3 regions of the Janthinobacterium sp. SUN206 genome follow, and region 1 is predicted to be linked to each of the others. Evidence: predicted binding sites of a transcription regulator. Region 1 holds the regulator's gene; each other region holds the start of a gene.
What was found. The regulator NrdR, encoded in region 1, represses ribonucleotide reductase genes. The targets are predictions, from matches to a motif close to CACNANATNTNGTG.

Region 2: a site for NrdR is predicted at 1,547-1,560, ahead of O3300_RS14090 (ribonucleoside triphosphate reductase). Genes of this name have one in related genera too.
Region 3: a site for NrdR is predicted at 2,291-2,304, ahead of O3300_RS21065 (ribonucleoside-diphosphate reductase subunit alpha). Genes of this name have one in related genera too.

Annotation. Positions count from the first base shown of each region.
Region 1 covers NZ_JAPWIB010000002.1:795,289-804,870, forward strand. Annotated here, with positions in the region: gene O3300_RS16485 (PilC/PilY family type IV pilus protein) at 1-1,972, opposite strand, end outside; gene O3300_RS16490 (PilX N-terminal domain-containing pilus assembly protein) at 2,065-2,628, opposite strand; gene O3300_RS16495 (PilW family protein) at 2,727-3,686, opposite strand; gene pilV (type IV pilus modification protein PilV) at 3,683-4,252, opposite strand; gene nrdR (transcriptional regulator NrdR) at 4,495-4,956, opposite strand; gene glyA (serine hydroxymethyltransferase) at 5,101-6,348, opposite strand; ZMP/ZTP riboswitch at 6,460-6,584, opposite strand; gene ybgC (tol-pal system-associated acyl-CoA thioesterase) at 6,899-7,300, shown strand; gene tolQ (protein TolQ) at 7,348-8,037, shown strand; gene O3300_RS16525 (ExbD/TolR family protein) at 8,053-8,493, shown strand; gene tolA (cell envelope integrity protein TolA) at 8,542-9,561, shown strand; gene tolB (Tol-Pal system beta propeller repeat protein TolB) at 9,567-9,582, shown strand, end outside.
Region 2 covers NZ_JAPWIB010000002.1:262,425-272,006, reverse strand. Annotated here, with positions in the region: gene O3300_RS14090 (ribonucleoside triphosphate reductase) at 1-1,500, opposite strand, end outside; gene O3300_RS14085 (hypothetical protein) at 1,624-2,034, opposite strand; gene O3300_RS14080 (peptidase U32 family protein) at 2,199-3,233, shown strand; gene O3300_RS14075 (U32 family peptidase) at 3,243-4,139, shown strand; gene O3300_RS14070 (SCP2 domain-containing protein) at 4,160-4,699, shown strand; gene O3300_RS14065 (heavy-metal-associated domain-containing protein) at 4,723-4,986, opposite strand; gene O3300_RS14060 (ABC transporter substrate-binding protein) at 5,235-6,101, shown strand; gene aspT (aspartate-alanine antiporter) at 6,363-8,045, shown strand; gene aspT (aspartate-alanine antiporter) at 8,102-9,582, shown strand, end outside.
Region 3 covers NZ_JAPWIB010000004.1:86,123-95,704, reverse strand. Annotated here, with positions in the region: gene O3300_RS21085 (inner membrane protein YpjD) at 1-131, shown strand, start outside; gene O3300_RS21080 (PP0621 family protein) at 128-388, shown strand; gene O3300_RS21075 (sigma 54-interacting transcriptional regulator) at 509-1,588, shown strand; gene ampD (1,6-anhydro-N-acetylmuramyl-L-alanine amidase AmpD) at 1,566-2,177, shown strand; gene O3300_RS21065 (ribonucleoside-diphosphate reductase subunit alpha) at 2,569-5,520, shown strand; gene O3300_RS21060 (ribonucleotide-diphosphate reductase subunit beta) at 5,639-6,790, shown strand; gene O3300_RS21055 (hypothetical protein) at 7,510-7,947, opposite strand; gene O3300_RS21050 (hypothetical protein) at 7,905-8,657, opposite strand; gene O3300_RS21045 (YggT family protein) at 8,911-9,444, shown strand; gene O3300_RS21040 (carbohydrate kinase family protein) at 9,494-9,582, opposite strand, start outside.

The DNA.
Region 1 (9,582 bases):
CGCCATCGGCTCCCACGGCAAACGCGGTGCGCGACAAGGTCATGCCGCCGTCGGCCAGGCGCAGCTGCGTCTGGAACCAGTATGCCTCTTCCGTGCCGGTGGCCAGCGCCATCAGGGCCGGCCCTGCGAGCGCCGCCGGCAAGGTGCCCTTATCGGCTGCTGCGAAGGCTGCGCGCAGTCCCGCGATCAGGGCGGCCGGATCGCTGCCGGGCAAGTAATGACCGGGCCAGCGGCCATCCAGGCTCCATTCATCCAGCGCGCCGCCCGTCGCGCTCTTGAAGGGGTTGGCGTCGCCATTCGCATCGAGAAAGCCGCCATACTTGGACGCCAGCAGCAAGGGTGTAGAGGCGGGAGTGGCGGCAGATTCGCCGGCCGGGTCGCCCTGGCGCAAGTCGCCCGCATAGTGCTCGACCTTTGCACCGCCGTCGTTCTTGCCGCCGGGACGCAAGGCCTGCACGTGCGACCAGTAGGCCAGGCCCGCCGCATGGTAGCTGGCGCCGCCCGCTCCGTCGGCCAGCCATTCCAGCGCCGCCAGTTCCGGCCGCGGCGCGGGATTGCCGGGCGTACCACCGCTTTCCAGGCTGCCCACCGCATGCGTCCAGGCCATCGCATCGAACGGCGGCGGCGCAAAACTGTCCGGCGCGCGGGCGCGGTCGCCGGATGCGGCAGGAGGGACCGGGACATTGCCGGGCACGTAACGGTCGCCCGCCATGCCCGCATCGCCGAGGCTGACGACGATGTGGCGCTGGCAACTGGCCGTTTGCGGGTCGCTCCATTGGGTCACGACCGGCAAGCCGTCGTCGATGGCAGGCGGGGCCGTGGCAGGCGGCACCGGGGCGCTCGCTTGCCGTCCCTGCAGGTAGCGCAGCGATTCGTACAGCAATTCGGCCAGCGGCGCCGCCCTGGCGTACGCGCCAGGATGCCCCGCATTGCCGCGGCCCAGGCCATTGATGTAAGCGGTCACCCCGCCGCCAAGGCCCGCGCCCTGGGCCGCAGCTTCGGCCAGATACACGCCGGTGGCGGGATTCCACTCGGCGCCGGCATTGTCTTGCGGCAAATAGTCGGGCGCCGTCCAGCGCTGCCTGCCCACGTGGGCCAGCGGCGCGCGCAGCACGCCGCCATACGCGGGGCCGGCGCTGGCGGGCATGCCGTTCAAATGACCAAACACGCCCACGCGCACCCTGCCGCCATGGCGCTGCACGGCGCCCACCGGCTTGTAGTTCTTGCCATACGCCAGGCACAAGTCGTCGCGCAGCGGTCCCTCATCAGCGTCGCACACGCGCACGCGCGCGAGGAACACCCCGTGCGTAGCAGCAAGGCTAGGCGCATCGCAAGTGCCGCCCGCAGACTGGCCAAGGCTGGCGTCGCCGAACAGCAGGCGGTTGCGGCAGGACACGATGGCCAGTTGCGCCAGCGCAAATGGCGTCGCCGCCACCACGCCGGCCTGCAAGACCTTGCGCGGGAAAAAGACGGGGTGGGCAAAAAAGTCGATGGGGCTGTCGGCGTCAGGCAGGTGGGCGCGCTGCAGCACCGTCTTGCGCACTTCGTCGATGACGCGGTCGCCGCCCGTCAGCGCATAGCGGACGAGGTCGAGCATGCTGGTGCTGGCCCAGTTGAGAAAGTTGCCGCTGAAACTATCGCCGCCGCAACCGTGCAGCGCATCGGCCGGTTTCAGCACGGAGAAGTAAGCGGTCGCTACGCGCAAGTCCGGCAGCATGACGCCATCCTTGCTGCGATACGGATAGCTGTAGCACATGCGCGCATGAAAATACCCTGCGTACTCGCGCTGCGGCGCATACTCGCCGCCATATGCGGCAGCGGCCGCCGCATGCGTGAGGGACAGGTTGAGCAGCAGATTCGGCGGCACCCTGGCGCCGTGCAAGCCCGCGTCGGCCCGCGCCAGCGTCACCGGCGGGACGGCGGCGGCAAGGGCGCCGCCGCAACAGAGGCTGGCCAGACAGGCCAACAGCATCAGCCAGACGCAGCCGGCATGCCGCCGGGCAGACCGCAAAGCAGGCCACAAAGTGGACGGCAAAGTGGGTGGCAAGATGAACCGCGGCGCCCTCATGGCCCCGCTCCCGCCGCCTGTTTGCGGTAATAGCTTTGCAGCACGACTTGCGTGCTTTCCTGCGCGCCAAAACCGATGGCCGTGATGCGGTACACATAGCTTTCCGTGGCCAGACCACCGGCCGCTGCCGTGGCCTGCGCGCCGGGCGGGTGAAACGGCAGCAGTTCGATAAGGTAGCGGGGCCGGCGCGACGGCAGGAATCCCTGCCCCGTCTGCATGACGGCGCCCGTAAACTGGCCGTATGGCACGGTGCGGCTGCTGGCTTCGGCGCCATCGAGGTCCGTACTCAGCCAGAGGGCCGGCGCCTCCGGGGCCGCGGGCAGGCACAGGCCCAGCGCGCCGCCCTCACCACAACCCTCCGCGAACCCGGCCGCACTGCCTGGCGCGAAGAGGCTGCTGCGTCCCGGCGCGCCGGGCAAGCCTTCGATATCGTTTTGCGCATCCACCAGTGCCTCCTCCGCAGCCTGAAACGCGATCTGCCGGTCGCGCTCGCCGCGCGCCGCCTTTTCTCCCTGCAAGGCCATCTGCGCCGCCGATATGCCCAGCAACAAGATGATCACCAGAGCACATACACGAGGGTGGCGCCGCCGCATCGCGCACGAGGTGGGCGCCAAGGCACGCAACAGCGGACGCCCGCGCCAGCCATCGCGCCGCCCGCCTAGGCCGGCCCGTTGCGCAGCATGATGCTCGTCTGCACCAGTTGCCGCAGCCGCGAACGCGTCGCGGCAGGCAAGGATGCGCGCGCAATGCGCACGCCAGTGTCGCCGGCGCCATGCGCCTCGGCATACGCCTTGCCGAACAGGTCGAACTGCGCCGGCCCCAGTTCCGCCATCTTGTCGGCCTGTTCCGCCTCGCCATGCAGCAACAGCGCCACGCGCACGCTGGCCACGCGTTTCCAGTGCGTGCGTCGGTGAAAATCGCGCTGGCGCGCGGCCGCGTCCGCCCCTTCCAGCAGCAGCGCCGCATCGTAGGCGTCGAGCGCGCTGGCGTTGACATAGCGGTTCGCCACGCCGTCAGGCGGCGTATCCGTGTCGAGGCCATACAGCACCTGGAAAACATCGACGCCACGGATGACGGCGTCCGCGCCCCAGCCGTTCGCGCCGCGGTACTTGCAGCGCAGCTCGCCTTCGCCATCGGCGCCCTGCGCCACGTAGAAAATGCTCCAGCCCCGCTGCGCCTCCGTTTGCGCGGCGCCCACGCCAAAGCCGGCGCAATTGAGCACGGAACCGTCGCCGCCCTCTTCCTTGCCGACGCCGTAATAGCGCAGGGCCAGCACGTCGCTGCCATGCAGGGCGCCGGGCAGCGCGCCGCTGATGCCGTCGCTGTTCTTGCCCAGGCTGCGCGCGTCGAGCCCGGCGATATTCGCGCTGTCGTAATCCGCATGGGCGACTGGCGCGGCGCTGCTGTCCCAATTCACATACGCCGTCTGGCGCACGGCGCGGGCGATGGCGTCGAGCGCATAGCGGGCGTTGTCATCCAGGCGCGCGCTGGCGGACTGGTCGCCATAGCTGCCGCTGGCCGCCAGCAGCACGCTACTGGCGGCCAGCATCAACAGCGCACCGAGCGACAGGGCCACCAGCAATTCGACCAGGCTCATGCCACGATGCCCGCCGTTCATGCGCCGCCCCCGCCCAGCTGGAATGCCAGCCTGGGCAGCGACTCGCCTGCCGCATTCACGGCGGGCGAGCCATCGGGCAGGCGGCCGCGCCAGCCCAGCTTGATAACGATGGGCGCCCCCTTGCCGCCGCTGCACGCCCACTGCAAGCCCTGGGCGGCGGCGTCCCACGCGGCAAGGTCGCGGCAGATGCGCAGGCGCGCGCCGGGCAAGGCCGCATGCAGCCCTTGCTTCCATTCGGCGACGTCGAATTGCGCCAGCTCGGCCGCGCTGCAGGCGGCAGCGCCAAGACAGTCCGGCGCGCCACCGCCAGCTTCGGCGCCGTCCGCCGCCGCGTAGGCCACGTTCAGGTAGGGATTGCCCGCATCGGGGCCATTCATGAGCACGTTGTTCGCGCGCATGCGCTCGGCCATGCCGGCGGCCAGTTGCACGCCCGCCGACAACAGCGCCGACTCGTGGCGCGCGCGCAGGGCGTTCAATTGCAGGACGCTGGCGCCCAGCAGGCCCAGCGCCAACAGCAGCAGCGACACCAGCACTTCCACGAGGCTGCTGCCACCCGCAGGAAACATAGTGCGACCGTCCTTGCGCATGCGCTACTCCCTTCCGCAGAAAGAGCCGCAGGAACAGGCGGCCCAGCTACAAGATAGGCGCGCGCAAAAAACCGCGTCTGCGCTAGCGCAAACAGGACGATGATAAGTCGAGAAGAACGGCGGTGGGATTGATCAGACCGCTTGCCAGGCAAGCGCTGGCATGGTGAACACGGGGCGCATGAGCGGCCCCGTTGCCGGCAAAGTGAATATCCAGGTGAGCGTCAGGGCTTGCGCGCCTGGCCCACTTCGGCGATCGCGTCCTGGAACTCGGCCAGGTCTTCGAAATTCTTGTAGACGGAGGCAAAGCGGATGTAGGCGATCTTGTCCAGGCGCTTGAGTTCCTGCATGACGAGTTCGCCGATATAGCCGGATTCGACTTCGCGCAAGCCGCTGGTGAGCAGCTTTTCCTGGATGGACGCGATGGCCGTATCCACAGAGGCGGCCGCGACGGGACGCTTACGCAAGGCCAGCATCAAACTGCCGCGCAACTTATCCGCAGCGAACTCCGTCCGGCTGCCATTCTTTTTGACGACGGCCGGCATGATAAGTTCAATGCGTTCGTACGTGGTAAAACGCTTGTCGCATTTGCCGCAGCGGCGGCGGCGCCGAATGGCATCCCCTTCCTCCGATACGCGCGTATCGAGAACCTGGGTGTCGCCGTGCTGGCAAAATGGACATTTCATGGGCTGGCTACAACTTTATAGTAATAATTACGGGAAATCGCCGCCCTTGTACAAAGGGCGCCCGAATCACTCCGGGCGCCCTTGGGCACGACTGGAATGTGTCATACAGAATCTTACTCCGTATGACACATTCTGGACAAATAATTATGCTGCGTACACTGGGTGCGCGTCGGCCAGTACTTTCACGGCCGCTTTCACGCGCTCGATGGTGGCGGCGTCATGCGGATTGTCCAGCACGTCGGCGATCAGGTTGCCCACTTCTTCCGCTTGCGCTTCCTTGAAACCGCGCGTCGTCATCGCCGGGCTGCCCAGGCGGATGCCCGAGGTGACGAAGGGTTTTTGCGGGTCGTTCGGGATGCCGTTCTTGTTGCAGGTGATGTGCGCGGAACCGAGGATGGCTTCGGCTTCCTTGCCCGTCAGGTTCTTGGCGCGCAGGTCGACCAGCATGACGTGCGATTCGGTGCCGCCGGAAACGATGCGCAAGCCGCGCTTGATCAGGGTTTTCGCCAGCACGTCGGCGTTCTTGATCACTTGCTTCTGGTATTCGACGAATTCAGGGCTCAGCGCTTCCTTGAAGGCGACGGCCTTGCCGGCGATGACGTGCATCAGCGGGCCGCCCTGGATACCTGGGAAGATGGCCGAGTTGATGGCTTTTTCGTGTTCGGCCTTCATCAGGATGATGCCGCCGCGCGGGCCGCGCAACGATTTGTGCGTGGTCGAGGTGACGAAGTCGGCGAACGGCACCGGATTCGGGTACAGGCCGGCGGCGATCAGGCCGGCGTAGTGGGCCATGTCGACCATGAAGTAGGCGCCCACTTCCTTGGCGATCTTGCTGAAGCGTTCGAAGTCGATCTTTTTCGAGAATGCCGACGCGCCGGCGATGATCAGCTTGGGCTTGCGTTCGCGGGCCAGGCGCTCCATTGCCTCGTAGTCGATGTCTTCTTCCGCCGTCAAGCCGTAGGAAACGACGTCAAACCATTTGCCGGACATGTTCAGCGGCATGCCGTGGGTCAGGTGACCGCCTTCGGCCAGCGACATACCCATGATCAGGTCGCCTGGTTTCAACATGGCGAAGAACACGCCCTGGTTCGCCTGCGAGCCGGAGTTCGGCTGCACGTTCGCGCATTCGGCGCCAAACAGCTGTTTCACGCGGTCGATGGCCAGTTGCTCGGCCACGTCGACGTATTCGCAGCCGCCGTAGTAACGCTTGCCCGGGTAGCCTTCGGCGTACTTGTTCGTCAGCTGCGAGCCTTGCGCTTCCATTACGGCTGGCGACGTGTAGTTTTCCGACGCGATCAGTTCGATGTGGTCGTGCTGGCGCGTGTTCTCTTTTTGAATGACGGCGAACAATTCAGGATCGACGTTGGCGAGGTTGTGATCTTTTGCAAACATGTAAAAACTCCAAGTATGAGGGTGCTTGTACTGGCAGGTTGGATCGAATGAGGGGAGCCGGCGTTAAGTGAATAACAACATTGGACAGGCAGCCTCTTCGTGCTTTTCCATAGTGGCTACCCAGGCGAACGGCTGATGAAAAATCTCACGTTTCCCGGTGGGTGCCCACCTTTCGCCGGTTTGCCGACCGCCATTCATGGAGATCGCCCGACTTTTCGCCAGTCACGTGAGACGTAATGGAAGTCAAATTGTAAGTTAAGTACCCAAATTGAGCAAGGAATGCAACCGTGCGGCTATAATCGCCGCGCGCCATCGCCGCCCGGGCGCGGCCACAGGCCGCCCCGGGGATGGCCGCGGCTTTTAAGCTGGGCTTAAACCTGGCCATGGCATGTAAGCGTATGTTACGAAGCTTGCCATTGCACACGCCGGATTTACAATGCTGCGGTGCAACTTATATGCAGCTTTTGCATGGCTTTCCAGCAAGCGCCCACAGTCACAAGAAGAAAAATCGCGTAAAATGTTGCTCAATCTCACTACTGGCGCAATAAACATGCCTTCAGTCTTTACCTGGAACGTACGTGTCTACTATGAAGACACCGACGCCGGCGGCATCGTCTATTACGCTAACTACCTGAAATTCTTCGAGCGCGCGCGCACCGAATGGCTGCGCGCCATCGACGTGGGCCAGCAGGAATTGCTGGAACAGCATGACGCGATGTTCGTTGTCAAAAGCGTCAACGCCGACTATCATGCGCCAGCCAGGCTCGATGACACGGTAAGATTAACCTTAAGCATAGAAAAAATGGGGCGTGCCTCCATCGTTTTCCTGCAACAAGCCTGGTGCGGCGACCGCCTGCTCAACACGGCCCGCGTCAAGATCGGCTGCGTCGATTCGGCACTGCGCCCGCGCGCCGTGCCTGATGCAGTAGCGGCCCGCATGCGCGCCGCCTGAGCCCTACCCGCCACCTCCGGACAATTCACCCAACAGACTGCCAGCCAATGAACGTTACACAAGATCTTTCTTTCCTCGCGCTCATCTCCAATGCCCATTTGATCGTGCAACTGATCATGGCCCTGCTGCTGCTGATTTCCCTGACCAGCTGGACCTACATTTTCCGCAAGATGTTTGCCGTGCGCCAGGCGCGCAAGCAAACCATCGAATTCGAACGCAGCTTCTGGGCCGGCGGCAACCTGCATGCGCTGCACCAGAACGCCAGCGGCAACCGCGACCAGAGCGGCGCGCTGGCCCGCATCTTCGACGCCGGCATGGGCGAATTCATCAAGGGCAAGGCTTCCTACGGTTCGCGCGAAGCGCTGGACGTCGGCGCCGTGCTCGACGGCGCACGCCGCGCCATGCGCGCCGCCTTCCAGCGTGAAATGGACGTGCTCGAATCGCACCTGGCCTTCCTCGCGTCCGTCGGCTCCGTCTCGCCGTACATCGGCCTGCTCGGTACCGTCTGGGGCATCATGAACGCCTTCCGCGGCCTGGCCAACGTGCAGCAAGCCACCCTGGCCGCCGTCGCGCCCGGCATTGCCGAAGCGCTGATCGCCACCGCCATCGGCCTGTTCGCGGCCATTCCCGCCGTCGTCGCCTACAACCGTTTTTCGCATGACATCGACCGCCTGGCGATCCGCTTCGAGAGCTTCGTCGAGGAATTCTCCAACATCTTGCAGCGCCAGTCGCGCTAAGAGGGAGCAAGGTCCATGGGTTCCTCCTTTAATAGTGGCGGCATGCGCGGTGGCCGTGGCCGCAAGTTCAAGTCCGAGATCAACGTCGTGCCGTATATCGACGTGATGCTGGTGCTGCTGATCATTTTCATGGTGATGCCGTCGTCGAACAATCCCAGCGTGGTGAACTTACCCAACGCGGAAAAGTCGGCGAAACCGCCCGATGACTATATTCAGATCGTACTGAAACCGAATGGTTCGCTGTCGATCGGCGTCATCGGCAAGGAACAGCTGTCGCCGGAAACGGAACCGAACCGCGACGCCCTGCTGCGCAAGCTGCGCGGTTTGCACGAAAGCAATCCCGACTATCCCGTGATGATCGCGGGCGACAAGGAAAGCAAGTACGACGATGTGATCCAGCTCATTTCGGAAGCAAAAAAAATGGGCATTACCCGCGTCGGCCTGGCCACCAAGTAAGCGCAGCACCCTGTTTCCAGACTTGACCGTTTTTAGATAGACTAGACTTTGCAGACCAAACAAATCGACCATGTACTCGGCAAGCCCTACAGCGTGCCGCGCGAACGCAGCCGCTGGCCCTCGCTGGGCCTGGCGCTGGCGATGCACCTTGGCCTGCTGTTTTTCCTGTGGGTGGGCGTACACTGGCAAAATACGGAACCTGTCGCCGTCGAAGCGGAAGTATGGGACCTGAAAGTGCAGACGGCCGCGCCGCCGCCCGAAGTGGCGACGGAACCGGAACCGACACCGGCGCCGCCGCCGGAACCGCAAGTGGAACAGCCGGCCCCGCCGCCACCGCCGCCCGTGGCCGCGCCCGAGCCGAAGGTCGACCTGCGCGAGGCGGAGATCGCCCTCGAACGCAAGAAGGCCAAGCTGAAAGAAGAAAAAGACAAAGCGGCAGCGGAAGAACGCCGCAAGCAGGAATTGAAGGAACGCGAGGAAGAAAAGCGCGAACTGGAAAAACAGAAGCAGAAAGAAAAAGACAAGGCTGAAAAGCTGGAAAAAGAAAAGGCCGACAAGCTGGAGAAAGCCAAGCAAGCAAAAGAGAAAGAAAAAGCGGCGGAAGAAAAAGCCGAGAAAGAACTGTCCGATAAAAAAGCGGCGGCCGAAAAAGCGGCCAAGGCGAAAAAAGCGGCGGCTGAAAAAGCGGCAGCCGACAAATTGCGTGCCGATGACATGAAGCGTTTGATGGCGCAGGCAGGCAATGGCACAACAGGTACGGCCGCGAAAGCGACCGCGCCACGCAAGGACAGCGGCTATGTCGCTGCCCTGACGAGCAAGATCAAGAGCAATATCGCGTACAGCGGTAGCACGGACGTGCCGGGCAACCCGCGCGCCGTGTTCAAGATCGAGCAACTGCCAACTGGGGAAATTATTTCGGTCCGAAAGATTAAAAGTAGCGGCCTGCCGGCGTATGACAGCTCGGTGGAAAACGCCATTAATAAATCGTCGCCACTGCCGAAGAAAAAAGACGGCACCGTGGAACGCGAGATTGAACTCATATTCGAGATGAAGGATTTGCCTAAATGATGACCATGAAAAAAATGAGCT
Region 2 (9,582 bases), 530 kb from region 1:
TTTGCGCTGCAGCACATCCTGTAATTCCAGCGCCTCGAACGGGTCGTCCGTGTGGCCCACGGGCAGTTGGGACGAATTCGTGTAGTACGGGTTGTCGACGGTGCCCGCCTGCAGGATGGCGGGATAGCGCTTGCGGTCTTCGCGGGCGAAACGGTAGGTCGTGCCTTCGGCCGGCGTCGCTTCCAGGTTGTACATATGGCCCGTCTCTTCCTGGAAGGCCACCATGCGGGCGCGCACGTGGTCGAGCAGGCGCACGGCCAGCGCGTGGCCTTCTGGCGTCGTGATGTCCCAGGCGTCGCCGCTGAAATTGCGGATCATCTCGTTGATGCCGTTCACGCCCAGGGTGGAAAAGTGGTTGCGCAGGGTGCCCAGATAGCGTTTCGTGTACGGGAACAGGCCTTGCTGCATCAATTCCTCGATGGTGCGGCGCTTGATTTCCAGGCTGGTCTTGCCCAGTTCCAGCAGGCGGTCCAGGTCGGCCATCAAGGCTGGCTCGTCGCCGCGCCACAGGTGGCCCAGGCGCGCGCAGTTGATCGTCACCACGCCCAGGGAACCCGTCTGCTCGGCGGAACCGAACAGGCCATTGCCCCGTTTCAGCAGTTCGCGCAAGTCCAGCTGCAAGCGGCAGCACATGGAGCGGATCATGTTCGGCTTGAGTTCCGAATTGATGAAATTCTGGAAGTAGGGCAGGCCGTAGCGGGCCGTCATTTCGAACAGGCGTTCGGCGTTTTCGCTATGCCAGTCGAAATCCTCGGTGATGTTGTAGGTGGGGATGGGGAAGGTAAACACGCGTCCCTTGGCGTCGCCCGCCATCATGATCTCGATGTAGGCGCGGTTGATCATGTCCATTTCCGCCTGCAGTTCGCCATAGCTGAAGTCCATCTCCTGGCCGGCGATGACGGGAATCTGCTCGCGCAGGTCGTCCGGGCAGACCCAGTCGAAGGTGAGGTTGGTGAACGGCGTCTGCGTGCCCCAGCGCGATGGCACGTTGAGGTTGAAGATCAGTTCCTGCATGTACTGGCGCACGTCTTCGTAGCGCAGGCTGTCCTTGCGGATGTAGGGCGCCATATAGGTGTCGAAGGAGCTGAACGCCTGCGCGCCGGCCCACTCGTTTTGCAGCGTGCCGAGAAAATTGACGATCTGGCCGATGGCGCTCGACATATGTTTCGGCGGACCGGACTCGATCTTGCCCGGCACGCCATTCAAGCCTTCATGCAGCAGGGTGCGCAGCGACCAGCCGGCGCAATAGCCGGCCAGCATGTCGAGGTCGTGGATGTGCAGCGCCGCTTCGCGGTGCGCCGCGCCCACTTCCGGCGGATAGACCTGGTCCAGCCAGTAGTTGGCGATGACCTTGCCCGACACGTTGAGTATCAGGCCGCCCAGCGAGTAACCCTGGTTGGCGTTGGCGTTGACACGCCAGTCGCGCCGGTCCAGGTATTCATTGATGGACGCGGCGACATCGACCTGGCCGCGTGTGGGGGAAACTGCATTTGTCGTCATGAAACCTCCAATAAACACAACATGTGGTGTTTTTATGGAGATTAATCACTAAATATAGTGGCGTCAAAGGGCGCGTGCAGTGGCATGACGAATCCTTGATGCAGGTGAAAAAAGCGCCCCCGTTTACTTTTTCAGGCGGCCCTGGCGCAGGATGAAGGCGCTCGCGGCGAAGTAGGCGGCGCCGCAGACGGCGATGCTGAGGATGGAGGCGGGCAGCACGTGCGCCCAGATTTCCCGCGCCGAGAAGGTGCTCCAGCTGGCCACGCGCGCGTCGAACGTGACGTAATTGGCCAGCAGCCAGTAGAGGGCCAGCAGTCCCGTGCAGATGGCGGCCTGGCGCGTCACGGGCATGGCGCGGCGCGCGAAGACGGCTTGCAGGAACAGCAGCAGCACGCCCGGATACGCGCCCAGTACTTCGGGCGACAGCACGGAGAGCGCCTCGGCGTCGTAGCCTTCCGTGGGGGAGGCCCACTGCACCTGCAGCACGGTGAGGAACAGGGTGAGCAGAAAGATCAGCAGCGGTTTGCGGGGCATGGCGGGCAATCGAAGAGGGAGAAAAGGGGGCATTTTACAGCCAGGTCAAGCAAGTTGAACGCGCACCAGCCATGCATGCATTCCTTCACCTGCGTCAAGGACTGGGCAGCCTGGGCGGGGCTATAGTCTGCACCCTGAGCCGATACAGGACTGTGAACACCATGATGCTTGAATCAACCACCGCCACCCGCGTGGCCGGACCGCTGGAACTGGTCTGCCCCGCCGGCAGCCTGCCTGCCTTGAAAGCGGCCATCGACAATGGCGCCGACACCGTTTACCTGGGTTTTCGCGACGCCACCAATGCGCGCAATTTCGCCGGCCTCAATTTCGACGAGAAGGCCATCGCCGAGGGCGTGCGCTACGCCCACCAATATGGGCGCAAGGTGCTGCTGGCGCTGAACACCTATCCGCAGCCGCACAACTGGGCCGTGTGGCGCAGCGCCATCGACCGCGCCGCCGATGCCGGCATCGACGCCATGATCGTGGCCGATCCGGGCTTGATGGCGTATGCGGCCCAGCACCACCCGCAGCTGCGCCTGCACTTGTCCGTGCAAGGTTCGGCCACCAACTACGAAGCCATCAATTTTTACCATGAACACTTCGGCATCGCCCGCGCCGTGCTGCCGCGCGTGCTGTCGATGGCGCAGGTGGAGCAACTGATCGCCAAGACGGAAGTCGAGATCGAAGTGTTCGGCTTCGGCAGCCTGTGCGTGATGGTCGAAGGACGCTGCGCGCTGTCGTCGTATGCGACGGGCGAGGCGCCGAACACCCACGGCGTGTGCTCGCCGGCGAAATCCGTGCGCTGGCTGGAAACGCCGAACGGCCTCGAGTCGCGCCTGAACGGCGTGCTGATCGACCGCTATGCGCCCGGCGAAAACGCCAGCTATCCCACCCTGTGCAAGGGGCGTTTCGAAGTCAATGACGAAGAGTATTACGCCATCGAGGAACCGGCCAGCCTGAATACCCTGGCGCTGCTGCCGCAGCTGATCGCCATGGGCGTGCGCGCCGTGAAGATCGAAGGGCGCCAGCGCAGCCCCGCGTACGTGGCGCAGGTCACGCGCGTGTGGCGCGAAGCGATCGACGCCTGCCGCGAAGGCAATGCGCGCTATGCCGTCAAGCCGGGCTGGATGGCGGCCATGGACAAGCTGGCCGAAGGCCAGCAGCACACCTTGGGCGCTTACCACAGATCTTGGAAATAGAGGATGAACATGCTGAAGCTTTCACTGGGCCCTTTGCTGTACTACTGGCCGCGCGCCACCGTCTTCGAGTTTTACCAGCAGATCGCCGGTACCGCCGTCGATATCGTCTACCTGGGCGAAACCGTCTGCTCGCGCCGGCATGAGGTGCGCCTGGCCGACTGGCTCGATATCGCGGACATGCTGGCCGCCGCCGGCAAGGAAGTGGTGCTGTCGACGCAGGCGCTGATCGAGGCGGGCGCCGAACTGGCGACCCTGCGCCGCATCACGGGCAATGGCCGCTACGGCGTCGAGGCCAACGACATGGGCGCCGTGCACTGCATGGAAAAGGGCACGTCCTTCGTCGCCGGTCCCCATCTGAACCTGTTCAATGGCCCCAGCCTGCAATTGCTGGCGCGCCTGGGCGCGCGGCGCTGGGTGATGCCGCTGGAAATGGGGCAGACGGCGCTGGCCGAGATGCAGCGCCAGAAGCCGGAAGGGCTGGAGACGGAAGTCTTCGCCTACGGGCGCATGCCGCTGGCGTTTTCCGCGCGCTGCTTCACGGCGCGCAACCGCAACCTGCCGAAGGACGATTGCGGCTACAGCTGCCTGGAAGAGCCGGACGGCCTGCTGCTGCGCACGCGCGACGAAGTGCCCTTCCTCGTACTGAATGGCACGCAGACGCAGTCGGCGCTCGTCTACAACCTGGTGCGCGAACTCGACGCCATGCGCGACATGGGCGTGGCGGTGGCGCGCATCAGCCCGCAGGCCATGCATACGGAACAGGTCATCGCCATCTTCGACCGCGCCCGCCGCGGCCAGGTCAGCGGCATCGGCGCCCAGGCTCAGCTGGCGGCCTGCCAGCCGGCCGGCGCCTGCGACGGCTACTGGCACGGCCAGCCCGGCATGGAACAGCACGCCGCCCATTGAACGCCTCGAAAGGAAGCACCATGCAAGATCAACTGGAAAGATTGCCCGTCCCGGCGCCGGTCCCCGCCCGTCCCGGCATGAGCAAGCCCGCAGTGTCGTACCGGCTGCCGGAACCGCTGGCCGAATTGCTGTCCAAACTGCCCCCGTATCCCGCCTCCTGGCTGTTCGTGCAGGGCTTGAACCGCCTGCTGGCGCCGCAATTGCCCGACGACGTGCGGCGCAGCCTGGAAGGGCGCAGCTTGCGCTTGCGGCTGCTGGACGCGGGCATCGCCTTCGACTTCGAGTGGCAGGGCACGGTGTTCGTGGCGGAGCGCTATGCGGACGTGCCGGACCTGTGCATCGCCGCCAGCGTGCATGATTTGATGCTGCTGGCGCGGCGCCAGGAAGATCCGGACACGCTGTTCTTCAGCCGCCGTTTGAGCCTGGAAGGCGACACGGAACTGGGCTTGCTGTTCAAGAATACGCTCGATGCCATCGAGTTGCCGCCATTCGACCTGCAGGCGCTGGGGCCGCGCCGCGTGCTGGCGCATCTGCGCGACCGGGGCGCGCGCGAAGGCTGAGCGGAAAAAGGGAGGGCGGGCGCTCAGTGGCGGCAGTGGCCGCAGGCGCCGCTGCACGAGGCCAGCTGTTCTTCATCCGTCGCCTCGCCCATGAAGCCGGCGTCATTGACGGCGGCCAGCAGGCGTTCCTGCGTGGCCAGCCGTTCGTCGAACTGCACCGTGGCGCCGTGGCGCGCCAGCGAGACGCACACGGTGGCCACGCCCGTGACGGCTTCGAGCGCGCCCGTCAGCCTGTCGGCGCAGCCTTCATGATCCATTCCGATAATATTCAAGCGTGCTGTCTGCATGGGTTCCTCTTGTTTTTCAGATAAAAAAACAGCGTAGGCGAGCCATGCGCATGCCGTCCAGAGCAGCACGCAAGATTTATTTTGTATTTGCGGTTTTATTGATCTGGATTAATCCCCAGCCCTGCGGGTCACCTTGAAAGTGCTGTTGTTTTGTACACAGTTGCCGTATTCCAGTCGACAAGCGTGCCCTGCTGCGCGATACTGTCATTCTGATAAGAACGCTATGACAGCGCTGGAAAGGAGGGGCCATGCAGCGCCGCCCCCTGCTCAAGCTTGCCGCCCTGTGGCCGTTGGGTGCGGCCGCCGGCGCGGTGCCGCCGCTGCCGCTCGTGTATCCGCGCCACCAGGCGCTCGATGATCCGCAGCAAGGTTATGTGACGGCCTTGCTGCAACAGGCGCTGGCCAGGTCGGGTCAGGCGTATGCCTTGCGCCGCTCCGAACTGCGCATGGTGCAGACGCGCGCGATGCAGGAAATCGCCACTGCGTCGGGCGGTGTCGACGTCGTCTGGGCCATGACGAGCCGCGCGCGCGAAACGCAATTGTTGCCGGTGCGCATCCCCATCGACCGCGGCCTGATCGGCTGGCGCGTGGCCCTGATCCAGGCCCGCCAGCCGCAACTGCTGCGCGGCGTGCGCAGCATCGCCGCCCTGGCGCGGCTGTCGGCCGGCCAGATGCGCGACTGGCCCGACTCCGCCATCCTGCAGGCGAATGGCTTGCGCCTCGATACCTCGAGTACCTACGAAGGCCTGTTCCAGCAACTGGCGGCAGGGCGCATCGATTACTTTCCCCGTTCCGTAATCGAGGCGCAAAGCGAACTGGCCAGCCATGCGCACTTGCCGCTGGCGCTCGACGCCCACCTGGTCATCCGCTACCCGGCCGCGCTGTACTTCTTTGTCGGCAAGCACAGGCCGGAACTGGCACGCCACATTGCAAGGGGATTGGAAAGCATGCTCGCCGATGGCAGTTTCGCGCAGCTGTTCCAGCGCCATTTCGGCCGCCTCGCGGACGGCCTGCAGCTGTCCCGGCGCCACGTGCTGGAGCTGGCCAATCCCGACTTGCCGGAGGAGACGCCGCTGGCGCGCAAGGCACTTTGGTATCGTCCAAAACATTACTAATAGTTTTGTTGATCAGTGTCAAACAGTGGCTTCAATCGTGCGCCCGATGTTTGATGAAACGCAAGGCGAGTTCAACAGAACACCTGTTGACACTTGTAAAATTTTCACCGAACATAATTCCTCGTAACAACATTTCTCCGGCGCAAGCGTTTATCGCAGGTGCCGTGCAGGAGTCGTGCGCCCGTTCCACAGCCAGCTGCCGCCAGCCGCCGAACGCGCTGTCCCCTTGTCACCATCCGTTATCTTTTCGAAGGTTCGTCCATGCTCGATTCGATCACGTCCGTATTGCACCAGGTGCCGGAACTGGCCCTGTTCCTGGCGCTGGCGCTCGGCTACGCGGCAGGGCAGATACGCTTCGGCCCCATCCAGCTGGGCGGCGTGTGCGGCACCCTGGTCGCCGCGCTGCTGATCGGCCAGCTGGGCATCACCCTGGACGCCAGCGTCAAGAATGTCTTCTTCATGCTGTTCATCTTTGCCCTCGGCTATGCGGGCGGTCCCCAGTTCTTTGCCAACCTGAATGCCAAGGGCTTGCGCCTGGGCCTGCTGTGCCTGATCGAAGTGGTGGTGGTGCTGGCGCTGGTGCTGCTGGCCACGCGCTTCCTGGGCCTGGACCAGGGCACGGCGGCCGGCATGATGGCGGGCGCGGCGACGGAGTCGGCCGTCGTCGGCACGGCCACGGACGCCATTTCGAAGCTGGCGCTGCCGGCCGCCCGCATCGCCGAGCTGCAGGCCAACGTCGTCACCGCGTATTCCATCACGTACATTTTCGGCCTGATCGCCATCGTCATCGTCACCAGCCAGATTTTTCCGCTGTTGCTGCGTGTCAACCTGCGCGAGGAAGCCGATAAGTTGTGGGAAAAGATGGGCGGCGCGCAGACCGACGGCGACGGCGTGCAGGCCACGCCGGAGATGGTGGGGCGCGCCTACCGCATCAGCCGCGGCGCGGGACGCCGCCTCGACGCCTTGCAGCATATCTTTGCGGGCCGCGCCAGCATCACGCGCGTGCGCCGGTATGGCAAGGTCTTGCCCTTGGAACCGGCATTGCGCCTGCGCAATAACGACGAAGTGCTGGTGATCGGCCACCGTCCCGCGCTGGTGGCGGCCGAAGCCATCCTGGGCGAGGAATTTGCCGATACGACGGGCTTGAACATGGCCGTCTCCGCCGTCGAAGTGGTGCTGCAGCAAGCCGCGCTGGTGGGCCAGCCCTTGCGCCAGTTGGCCTTGCCCTCCGGCGTGCACGTGGCGGCCGTCGTGCGTGGCGAGCACAGCATGCCGCCCTTGCCCGACCTGGCCCTGCAGCGCGACGACGTGCTGCGCCTGTACGGCACGACGGAAGGGCGCGAGCTGAACACGGCGCTGGCCGCCATCGGCAAGCGCGTGCCCACGGGCGACCGCAGCAATATCGTCTACGCCAGCATCGGCATCGTGCTGGGCGTGTATATCGGCGGCTTTTCCGCCAAGCTGGGCGGCATCCCGTTTTCGCTGGGCACGGGCGGCGGCGCCTTGCTGACGGGCCTCGTGTTCGGCTGGTACCAGGCGCGCAAGCCGGGCATGCAGGGCATCCCCTCCAGCGCGCTCGACATGATGAAGGATATCGGCCTGGCCACCTTCATCGCCTGCGTGGGCCTGGCGTCGGGGCCGCAGGCGATCGATCTGATCCGCCAGTACGGCCTGTCCTTGCCGCTGATGGGGGTATTGATCGCCGTCATCCCCGCCTCGCTGTCGCTGCTGGTGGGACACTTTTTCCTCAAGCTGGAAGCGCCCGTGCTGCTGGGCGCCATCGCCGGCCAGCAGTGCAGCACGCCGGCCCTGTCGGCCGTGCAGAATGCGGCCGGCAATTCCACGCCCTTGCTGGGCTACACGATCACCTATGCCATCTCGAACGTGGTGCTGCCCCTGCTGGGGCCGCTGATCGTGGCCCTGGCAGGGTCGGTGCACGCATGAGCAGCCAGCAAGGGCAAACGCAGTAAAGAATTCCTTCAACACGAAAGGCGGTCCGCATGGAATGGTTGCATGAGTTATTCAAGAAGTCGCCTGAAATTGCCTTGTTTCTCTCCCTGGCAGTGGGTTACTACATCGGCAAGATCAAGTTCGGCTCGTTTCAGTTGGGCGGGGTCGCCGGTTCACTCCTGGTGGCGGTGCTCGTCAGCCAAGTGGGCGTCGCCATCGATCCCGGCGTGAAATCGGTGCTGTTCGCGCTGTTCATCTACGCCGTCGGCTATGAAAGCGGGCCGCAATTCTTCAATTCCCTGGGCCGCCAGTCGGTGCGCGAAATCATCCTGGCCGTCGTGCTGGCCGTGACGGCGCTGCTGACGGTGGTCATCCTGGCCAGGGTCTTTGGCCTGGACAAGGGCTTGGCGGCCGGCGTGGCGGCGGGCGGCTTGACGCAGTCGGCCATCATCGGCACGGCCGGCGACGCGATCACCAAGCTGGGTCTGGCGGCCGACGAAGTGGCGCGCCTGCAGGGCAACGTGGCCGTCGGCTATGCCGTGACGTATGTGTTCGGCTCGTTTGGCGCCATCATTGTCTGCGTCAATATCTTGCCCAAGCTCATGGGACGCACCATCCGCGAAGATGCGATCAAGGCGGAAACGGCGCTGCAGGCGGGCGTGCAAGTGCTGGGGCCGGGCCAGACGCCGGCCGCGCCCGACCTCATCGGCCGCATCTACGACGTGGGTCCGGGCGCCGGGCGCTCCGTGGCGGACATCGAAAGCGCCCATCCGAGCACGGCCATCACCATCGAACGCGTGAAACGCAATGGCCAGATCATCGACGTCAGCCCGGACCTGGTGCTGGCGGCCGACGATAGCGTGCTGCTGGTGGGCCGCCGCGAAGCCATGCTCAGCGTGTCTTCCCAGCTGGGCAAGGAATTGCTGGCAGTCGAAGGCATGGAACTGGTGATGCAGCGCCGCGACATGGTGCTGACCAACAAGGCTTACCACAACAAGACGGTGGGCGAAATCCGCAGCGCGACGGCGCCGGGCGTGCGCCACGGCATCTTTGTCGTGCAACTGAGCCGCATGGGCAAGATTCTGCCCATGCAAGCGGAAACCGTCGTGCAGACGGGCGATGTGGTGACCATCTATGGCGCCGAGCAGGACGTCAAGCGCGTGGCGGCCGAAGTGGGCTACATGATCGTGCCGAGCGCCAAGACGGACTTCGTCTACATGGGCGCCGGCCTCGTCGTCGGGCTGCTCGTGGGCTTGCTGGTGGCGCGCATCGGCTCGATTCCGCTGACCCTGGGCAGCGGCGGCGGCGTGCTGCTGTCGGGCCTGGTATTCGGCTGGTTCCGCGCGAAGCGCCAGACGTTTGGCTACATGCCCAGCGGCGCCGTGCAAATCCTGAAAGACCTGGGCCTGGCCGGCTTCGTTGCCGTCGTCGGCCTCACGTCCGGCCTGCAAGCCGTGCAAACCGTGCGCGAACATGGCCTGACCCTGTTCGGCGTGGGCGTGGTGGTGACCATCTTGCCGATGATCTTGAC
Region 3 (9,582 bases), on a different contig from region 1:
GCCGCCGCTTCCGCGGCTGGCGCGGCAAGACGGCCCTGAGTTTTACCCTGGCCGGTTTCGCCACCTTGCTGCTGGCTTATGTCGGCAGCCGTTTTGTACTGGAAGTGGTTTTACACCGAGGATTCGCATGACACGTGTTTTATTCTGGCTGGCGCTGGTGTTCCTGGTGCTGTTCGCTATCCGCAGCAAGATCCGTGGCATGCAGCAGCGGGCCCGCGCGCAACAGCAGCAGCGGCCGAATCCGTTTACGCCGCCGGTGCGGCCGCAGGAATTGCCGGATGCCGAGCTGATGCTCTGCTGCGCCCATTGCGGCGTGTACTACCCGGCCTCGGAAAACGTGCAGGCCAAGGGCCACGACTACTGCAGCCACGCGCACGCCACGCTGTAAGGGGCGGTCCGCAGGCGCGCGTGCGTTGCTCATCCGTATCGTAACGTCCTCCGGCATCCGTCCGGCGTAGCATCTGCAGCAGGCGGTTCGTCGCCGCCATTGCAGAAAGGCGCGCTCACCATGTCCCATCCCAGCCCTCGCTCCATCCCGCCGACCGCCGACGGCATGCCGCCGGCGCCGCAACTGAGCGGCAACTCGCTGCCCATGCAGGCGCTGCGCGCGCAGATCGGCCGCATCGCCCGCTGTGGCGCGCCGGTGGCCATCCGCGGCGAATCGGGCACGGGCAAGGAGCTGGCGGCGCGCGCCATCCATGCGCAGGGCGCGCGCGCCAGTTTTCCGTTTATCGCCGTCAACTGCGGCGCCATTCCCGAAGCGCTGATGGAAGCGGAATTCTTCGGCTGCCGTCCGGGCGCCTATACGGGTGCGCTGCACGAGCGCCAGGGCTTGTTCCAGGCGGCCCACGGCGGCAGCTTGCTGCTCGACGAAGTCGACGATCTGCCGCTGGCCATGCAGGTGAAACTGTTGCGCGTGCTGCAAGAGCACCGCGTGCGCAAGCTGGGCGGCAGTACTGACGAGGCCGTCGACGTGCGCATCCTGTGCGCCAGCCAGCATGGCCTGACGCGCGGCGTGGCGGCCGGGACGTTTCGCCAGGACCTGTTTTACCGCCTGAATGTGATCGAGCTGGCGCTGCCGCCGCTGCGCGAACGGCGTGGCGATCTGCAGGTATTATGTGAGGTGATCCTCGCGCGCCTGTCGCCGCGCCGGGTCGTGAGCCTGGCGCCGCCGGTGCTGGCGGCCCTGGCCGCATATGCGTTTCCCGGCAATGTGCGCGAACTGGAAAACGTGCTGGAACGGGCGCTGGCCTTTGCCGATGGCGGCGTGATCGCGCTCGATGGGCTGGCCTTGCCCTCCGCGGCGGGCAACGTGCCCTTGCGGGCGGCGCCGGCCATGCCGGCTGTGTCGGAGCGGCAACAGTGTCTGCCCGGCATGGCGGCGTATGGCGTGGCCAAGGTCTTGCCGCTGGACGTGTATTTGCGCCAGGCCGAGCGCGACATGATCATGCTGGCGCTGGTGCAGGCGCGCTACCACCGCGCACGGGCGGCGCGCCAGCTGGGCCTGAGCGTGCGCCAGTTGCGTTACCGTATGCAGAAATTGACGATACAGGAAGCCCTATTTGATGAGCGTATGGACGATAGATGAAGACGGCTGGTGCGACGGCGCGCTGCGCTATGACTCGCCGTACTGCGATGCGCGCCCGGACGGTGTGCAAGTCGATTTGCTGGTGATCCATAGCATCAGCTTGCCGGGCGGCCACTTTGGCGGGCCGCATGTGTCGGACTTGTTTACCGGCCGGGTAGATTATAATGCCGATCCTTCTTTCGCCGACCTGCGTGGCTTGCAGGTGTCGGCGCACTTTTTTGTGCGGCGCGATGGTGCGCTGTTGCAATATGTTTCTACTGATCAACGTGCCTGGCATGCGGGCGCGTCCACCTTCGAAGGACGCCCGCAGTGCAATGGCTATTCCATCGGTATCGAAATGGAAGGCGCGGACGATGTGCCTTTCCAGCGGCGGCAATACCATGTCCTGGCGGCACTGACGGCGGCACTGGTGGCGCGCCACGGGCTGTCGCAGGTGCGCGGCCACGAGCATATCGCGCCGGGAAGGAAGACGGATCCGGGGCCGTTTTTTGACTGGCATTTTTACCAAGAATGCTGGCTGGAAACCCTGCGCGGACAAGCTGCGTTAGCGCTTACTTCGCGGGGATTGGGCTTTCCATCCATGCCCTGAAAAGTCAACCGAAATCGTATAAGAAAAGACAAAAAATTACGCGGACGGATGCCGGAAAACTATTGCATCGCCCTCCGATGGGCACTACAATTAGTACAGAAGTTGGATGTAAAGACTATATGTAGTGCCATCACAGACGTTTTCAGAATTATTGTCAAAGCTACCCGGATTGCTGATAAAGCACTGGAACTGGCGGTTCATCACCCTCGATCGTGTTTCGCGCCAGCCGGGCAGTGCGGTGTGGCGATCTGGATACTGAGCTGTTTTATGCATTACAAATTTACTATTTAGCAACAAACACCTGAAGAAACCCTGACCATCGGGCGTTCTATTCAACAACACACGCGGCAGCAAAACTGCAGGCTGACTTTAGCTGACAACGGGAGCTTCAATGCAATCACCTCAAGATATTTCCATCCATCCAACGCCAGTATCGCCAGCGCCAGGCGCGGCCAACAGCGTGGCGAGCACGGGCGCGGCATTGGGCGACTATCGCATCATCCGCCGCAACGGCGCGGTGGTGGCATTTGAGCCTTCGAAGATCGCCATCGCCATGACCAAGGCGTTTTTGGCCGTTAACGGCGGCCAGGGCGCAGCCTCGGCCCGCATCCGCGAACTGGTGGAACAATTGACCGACGGCGTGGTCGCTGCGCTGGTGCGCCGCCATCCGGGCGGCGGCACCTTCCATATCGAAGACGTGCAAGACCAGGTGGAACTGTCGCTGATGCGTTCGGGCGAGCACGACGTGGCGCGTGCCTACGTGCTGTACCGCGCCAAGCACATGGAAGAGCGCCGCCTGCAGAAGGAAGCGCAGGGCGCTTCCGCACAAGTTTCCGCACCACAATTGAATGTCACCGACAACGGCGTGCGCCGCCTGCTGGACATGCAGGAAGTACGCGACCTGATCAACGCCGCCTGCGCCGGCCTGGAAAAGCACGTCGATGCCGACGCCATCCTGGCTGAAACGGTGAAAAACCTGTACGACGGCGTGCCCGTCGAAGAGCTGCACAAGTCGGCCATCCTGGCGGCGCGCGCGCTGATGGAAAAAGACCCGGCCTACAGCCAGGTCACGGCCCGCATCCTGCTGCACACGGTGCGCAAGGAAGTGTTCGGCAAGGAAGTGCCGCAAGCGGCCGCTGCCGCCGAATACCTGACGTATTTCCCGCAATACATCGCCAAGGGCATCGCCGCCGAGCTGCTGAACCCGGTACTCGCCAGCTTCGACCTGGAACGCCTGGCCAAGGCCCTTGTTGCCGACCGCGACTTGCAATTCGGCTACATCGGTCTGCAAACCCTGTATGACCGATACTTCCTGCATATTCAGGACGTGCGCATCGAAATGCCGCAGGCGTTCTACATGCGCGTGGCCATGGGCCTGGCGCTGAACGAGGCGGACCGCGAAGCGCGCGCCATCGAGTTCTACAGCCTGCTGTCCTCGTTCGACTTCATGAGCTCGACCCCGACCCTGTTCAACTCGGGCACCCTGCGCTCGCAGCTGTCGTCGTGCTACCTGAGCACCGTCTCGGATGACCTAGAAGGCATCTACGACGCCATCAAGGACAACGCGCTGCTGGCCAAGTTCGCCGGCGGCCTGGGTAACGACTGGACGCCAGTGCGCGCCCTGGGCGCCCACATCAAGGGCACCAACGGCAAGTCGCAAGGCGTCGTGCCGTTCCTGAAAGTGGTCAACGACACTGCCGTGGCAGTCAACCAGGGCGGCAAGCGCAAGGGCGCCGTCTGCGCCTACCTGGAAACCTGGCACATGGACATCGAGGAATTCCTCGACCTGCGCAAGAACACGGGCGACGACCGCCGCCGCACGCACGACATGAACACGGCGAACTGGATTCCCGACATGTTCATGAAGCGCGTCATGGAAAAAGGCGAATGGACCCTGTTCTCGCCGTCGGACACGCCAGACTTGCACGACAAGGTCGGCAAGGCTTTTGAACAGGCTTACGTGGGCTATGAAGCCAAGGCCGCCGCCGGCGAAATCCGCGTCTTCAAGAAGATCGCTGCGCTGGACCTGTGGCGCAAGATGCTGTCGATGCTGTTTGAAACGGGCCACCCATGGATCACGTTCAAGGACCCTTGCAACATCCGCAGCCCGCAGTCGCACGTTGGCGTCGTCCACAGCTCGAACCTGTGCACGGAAATCACCCTGAACACCAGCAGCGATGAAATCGCCGTCTGCAACCTCGGTTCCGTAAACATGCCGGCGCACATGAAGGAAGGCAAGCTCGATCACGTCAAGCTGGCCAAGACCGTCCGCACCGCCATGCGCATGCTGGACAACGTCATCGACATCAATTACTACGCCGTCGACAAGGCGCGCAATTCGAACATGCGTCACCGTCCGGTCGGCATGGGCGTGATGGGCTTCCAGGACTGCCTGCACATGATGCGCATTCCGTTCGCCTCGGACGCCGCCGTGTCGTTTGCCGACACCTCGATGGAAGCCGTCTGCTACTACGCCTACCTGGCGTCGACGGAACTGGCCGAAGAGCGCGGCCGCTATGAATCGTATGCCGGTTCGCTGTGGGACCGCGGCATTCTGCCACAGGACTCGGTCAAGCTGCTGGCTGAAGAGCGCGGCGGCTACCTGGAAGTCGATTCCTCGTCGGCCATGGATTGGACACCGGTGCGCGAACGCATCGCCAAGTTCGGCATGCGCAACTCGAACTGCGTGGCGATCGCCCCGACGGCGACGATTTCGAACATCATCGGCGTCTCGGCCTGTATCGAGCCGACATTCCAGAATCTGTACGTGAAATCGAACCTGTCGGGCGAATTCACCGAGATCAACGGCTACCTGGTGCGCGACCTGAAGGCGCGCGACCTGTGGGATGAAGTCATGATCTCCGACCTGAAGTACTTCGACGGCTCGCTGGTGAAGATCGACCGCATCCCGCAAGACCTGCGCGATATCTACGCCACGGCCTTTGAAGTGTCGCCAAGCTGGCTGGTGGAAGCGGCTTCGCGTCGCCAGAAGTGGATCGACCAGGCCCAGTCGCTGAACATCTACATGGCTGGCGCATCGGGCAAGAAACTGGACGAGACCTACAAGCTGGCATGGCTGCGTGGCCTGAAAACCACCTACTACCTGCGTACCATCGCCGCCACCCACATGGAGAAATCGACCTCCAAGACGGGCGCCCTGAACGCCGTGGCAGTCGATGGCGGCATGTCGGCCAGCGCGCAGAGCGCCCAGGCGGCGGTCGTGGCGGCAGCAGCAGTGGCCGTGGCGCCGGTAGTGGCAGCGGCAGCGGACGACGCCGATGGCGAAGCTTGCTACCTGCGTCCGGGTGACGATGGCTTTGAGGAATGCGAAGCCTGCCAGTAAGATTTTAGTTGTCAGCCCGGCACGGTCGGGCTGATTCAATGTTGTCAATGTCCGCATTGTCCGATACAACGGGCCTGTTGCGGATCGCCGGTTCGCCGGCATGGAAAGGAAGAAGAATATGTCGTTGTCATGGGATGATGAAACCACGTCGGCAGCTGCGCCGCGTCCGGCGCAGCAAGCGCCACTGGGTAATACCGAATTGAACCTGCCGGCCGGTGCCGAGCCGTCCGAAGCGAACGCCGAGCAAGTCGCGCGCCGCGTGAATGCCGACGACAAGCGCATCATCAACGGCAAAACGGACGTCAACCAGCTGGTGCCGTTCAAGTACAAGTGGGCGTGGGACAAATACCTGGCCGGCTGCGCCAACCACTGGATGCCGCAGGAAGTGAACATGCAGCGCGATATCGAGCTGTGGAAAAACCCGAACGGCCTGACGGACGACGAGCGCCGCCTGGTCAAGCGCAACCTGGGCTTCTTCGTGACGGCCGACTCGCTGGCCGCCAACAACATCGTGCTGGGTACCTACCGCCACATCACGGCGCCGGAATGCCGCCAGTACCTGCTGCGCCAGGCGTTCGAGGAAGCGATCCACACGCACGCCTACCAGTACATCGTCGAATCCCTGGGCCTGGACGAAGGCGAGATCTTCAACGCCTACAACGAAGTCAAGTCGATCCGCGACAAGGATGAATTCCTGATTCCGTTCATCAACACCCTGACCGACCCGGCGTTTGTCACCGGCACGGTGGAAAACGACCAGAAGCTGCTCAAATCCCTGATCGTGTTTGCCTGCCTGATGGAAGGCCTGTTCTTCTACGTCGGCTTCACGCAGATCCTGGCACTGGGCCGCCAGAACAAGATGATGGGCGCGGCCGAGCAGTACCAGTACATCCTGCGCGACGAATCGATGCACTGCAATTTCGGCATCGACTTGATCAACACGATCAAGATGGAAAACCCGCAGCTGTGGACGGCAGCCTTCCGCGAAGAGATCAAGGACCTGTTCATGAAAGCCGTGGAACTGGAATACGCATACGCGGAAGACACCATGCCGCGCGGCGTGCTGGGTCTGAACGCGCCGATGTTCAAGGGCTACCTGCGCTTCATCGCCAACCGCCGCGCGCAGCAGATCGGCATCGAGCCGCTGTTCGCCCAGGAAGAAAATCCGTTCCCGTGGATGAGCGAAATGATCGACATGAAGAAGGAACGTAACTTCTTCGAAACGCGCGTGACCGAGTATCAAACCGGTGGTGCGCTGAACTGGGAGTAACCCTTTTTCAGTCAACGCCCAAAAGCGCCGTCATCGAGACGGCGCTTTTTTTTCGTCAGCATGGCGGCGGAAAAATGCGTGCCTCATCGCGTCATGCGACGAGGTTTGCAGCAGGATTTTCGGCTGCCGCGAATGGCCGCATCGCGGGCCCCAAAAATCATTTCCGGAGACGCTGGCGGCGGCATTTGCCGCGCGATTGTGCGATAGCACGCGTAACGTGCAAAAAAGCGGGCGAAAACGTGTCGTGCCGGTTGCGCATTGACAAGGTTTTCGTGTACTTTATGAGATTGCAAATGCGAGCGTTAGAATGCGGGGTTTTTTAACCAGCGCGGTAGCGAAAAAACCTCGCAAAACAGGGATACAGATTTACACGGATATGCACAAAACCACACCGTTTTCGTCTGCCGCCGTGCCCGAATTTTTTCAGGCATGGCGGTTTTTTATTTGACGGATGGGTGTTGTGGCGAGCGCGATGCGAGGAGCGAAAAAACGCACGGCATCGAAAACGAATGACCGAATTCAGACTTTGCCACCAGCTGCGAGATAAAGCAGGGTGGCACCGACGATGGCTGAAGTGCTGCAAACGTGAGGAGTTGCAGCAGTTCAGCTGGTGCCGAATTCATTAGCGCAAACGACCGTTTGTGCCGATGAATAATTCGCCTGGCCTATCCCTGTGGTGGGTCGGACGGGTTTAAATCTTGTAGCTTAAATTTCTCATCTCAGATGAAGGAGAGACAAATGGCAACAGCCGCTAAGAAATCAGAAGTAAAGAAACCAGCCGCCAAGGCTGCTCCTGCCGCGAAGAAGCCGGCAGCCGCAGCGAAGACGGTTGCCGCTAAACCAGCTGCCAAAGCCGCAGCAAAACCAGCCGCCAAACCAGTCGCCAAAGCCGCAGCCAAGCCTGCAGCAAAAGTGGCTGCCAAGCCAGTAGCGAAAGCCGCAGCGAAACCAGCGGCCAAGGCAGCAGCAAAACCGGCCGCCAAGCCAGCAGCGAAAGCCGCAGCGAAACCTGCAGCCAAGGCAGCAGCCAAGCCAGTCGCGAAAAAAGCCGCAGCCAAACCGGCCGCCAAGCCAGCAGCAAAAGCCGCAGCAAAACCAGCGGCCAAGGCAGCAGTCAAGCCAGCGGTGAAAAAAGCTGCAGCGAAACCTGTAGCCAAGGCAGCAGCCAAGCCAGCAGCGAAAAAAGTCGTCGCCAAGGCAGCAGCGAAGCCGGCCGCCAAAGCAGCAGCGAAACCTGCAGCAAAAGCAGCAGCGAAGCCAGCGGCAAAAGCAGCAGCGAAGCCAGCAGCAAAAGCAGCAGCCAAGCCAGCAGTGAAAAAAGCCGCAGCGAAACCTGCAGCCAAGGCAGCAGCGAAACCGGCCGCCAAGGCGGCAGCCAAGCCAGCAGCGAAAAAAGTCGTCGCCAAGGCAGCAGCCAAGCCGGCCGCCAAAGCCGCAGCCAAGCCAGCGGCCAAAGCAGCAGCCAAGCCAGCAGCCAAGCCAGCAGCCAAGGCAGTAGCGAAGCCAGCAGCAAAAGCTGCAGCCAAGCCAGCGGCCAAGGTAGCGGCGAAGCCAGCAGCGAAAGCGGCAGCCAAACCTGCGGCCAAGGTGGCAGCGAAGCCAGCAGCCAAGGTAGCAGCCAAGCCAGCAGCGAAAGTCGCAGCCAAGCCGGCAGCCAAAGCAGCAGCGAAACCTGCCGCCAAGGTCGCAGCAAAACCTGCAGCCAAGCCAGCGGCCAAGGTAGCAGCGAAGCCAGCAGCAAAAGCTGCAGCCAAGCCAGCCGCCAAGCCGGCAGCGAAAGCCGCAGCGAAACCTGCCGCCAAGCCAGCCGCAGCGCCAGTCGTGGCAGCCGCACCAGCCGCAGCGCCGGCCGCAGCTCCAGCGGCACCAGCCGTCGTGGCAGCCAAGCCAGCAGCCAAGAAGGCCGCGCCTAAAAAGGCCGCACCGAAGAAGGCAGCTCCTGTCGCCAAGCCATCGGCGCCTATCGCACCTGTAGCAAAAACCGTGTTGGCACCGGCTGCAGCCTGGCCATTCCCAACCAGCACCCGCCCATCGTAATTTCTGCGATACGGGTGCCTGGATGAGGCAACACGCCGCTGTGTGACTCAATCACACAGCGGTTTTTTTTTGGAGAATTAGTCGTGCTGATCGTTATCCTTACATTGATCGTTGATACCATCGCCACCTTGCTGGGCGGCGTGTTGCTGCTGCGCTTCTGGGTGCAGGCGGTGCGCGTGCGGCCGCCCTCGTCGGTGGCGCAATTCACGTTTCAATTGTCCGACTGGCTGGTGCGCCCCCTGCGCCGCGTGGTGCCGGGCGTGGGCGGGTATGACTGGGCCAGCCTGATCGGCGCCTTCCTGATCGTGCTGCTGGCCAGCTCGGTGCTGTTTATTGCCGGCTATCCCGTCGAGGTGGTACTGCTCAAGTCGCTGCAACGCTTCCTGCAATGGATACTCTACGGTTTCATGGCCTTGCTGATCATCGAAGCCATCTTCAGCTGGGTCAACCCGCATGCGCCGCTGGCGCCGTTCGTACGGGCCCTGAACGAGCCGCTGCTGCGTCCGATCCGCAAGGTCGTGCCGCTGGTCGGCAGCCTGGACCTGTCTTTGCTGGTGGCGTTGATCTTGCTGCAGATTGCGCAAGTGCTGGTGGGGATGATTATTGTATTGAGGTAAAACGAGGAGGTCGGCCTGGCGCTAGCGCACAAGCCGACCGGACTACATATTAATAGCGGTAACCGAACGCCGCTTCGAACTGGTCGGCGATGCTTTCCGGCGTAAATACGTGGTTTTGCGCACCCTGGGTGGCGATCT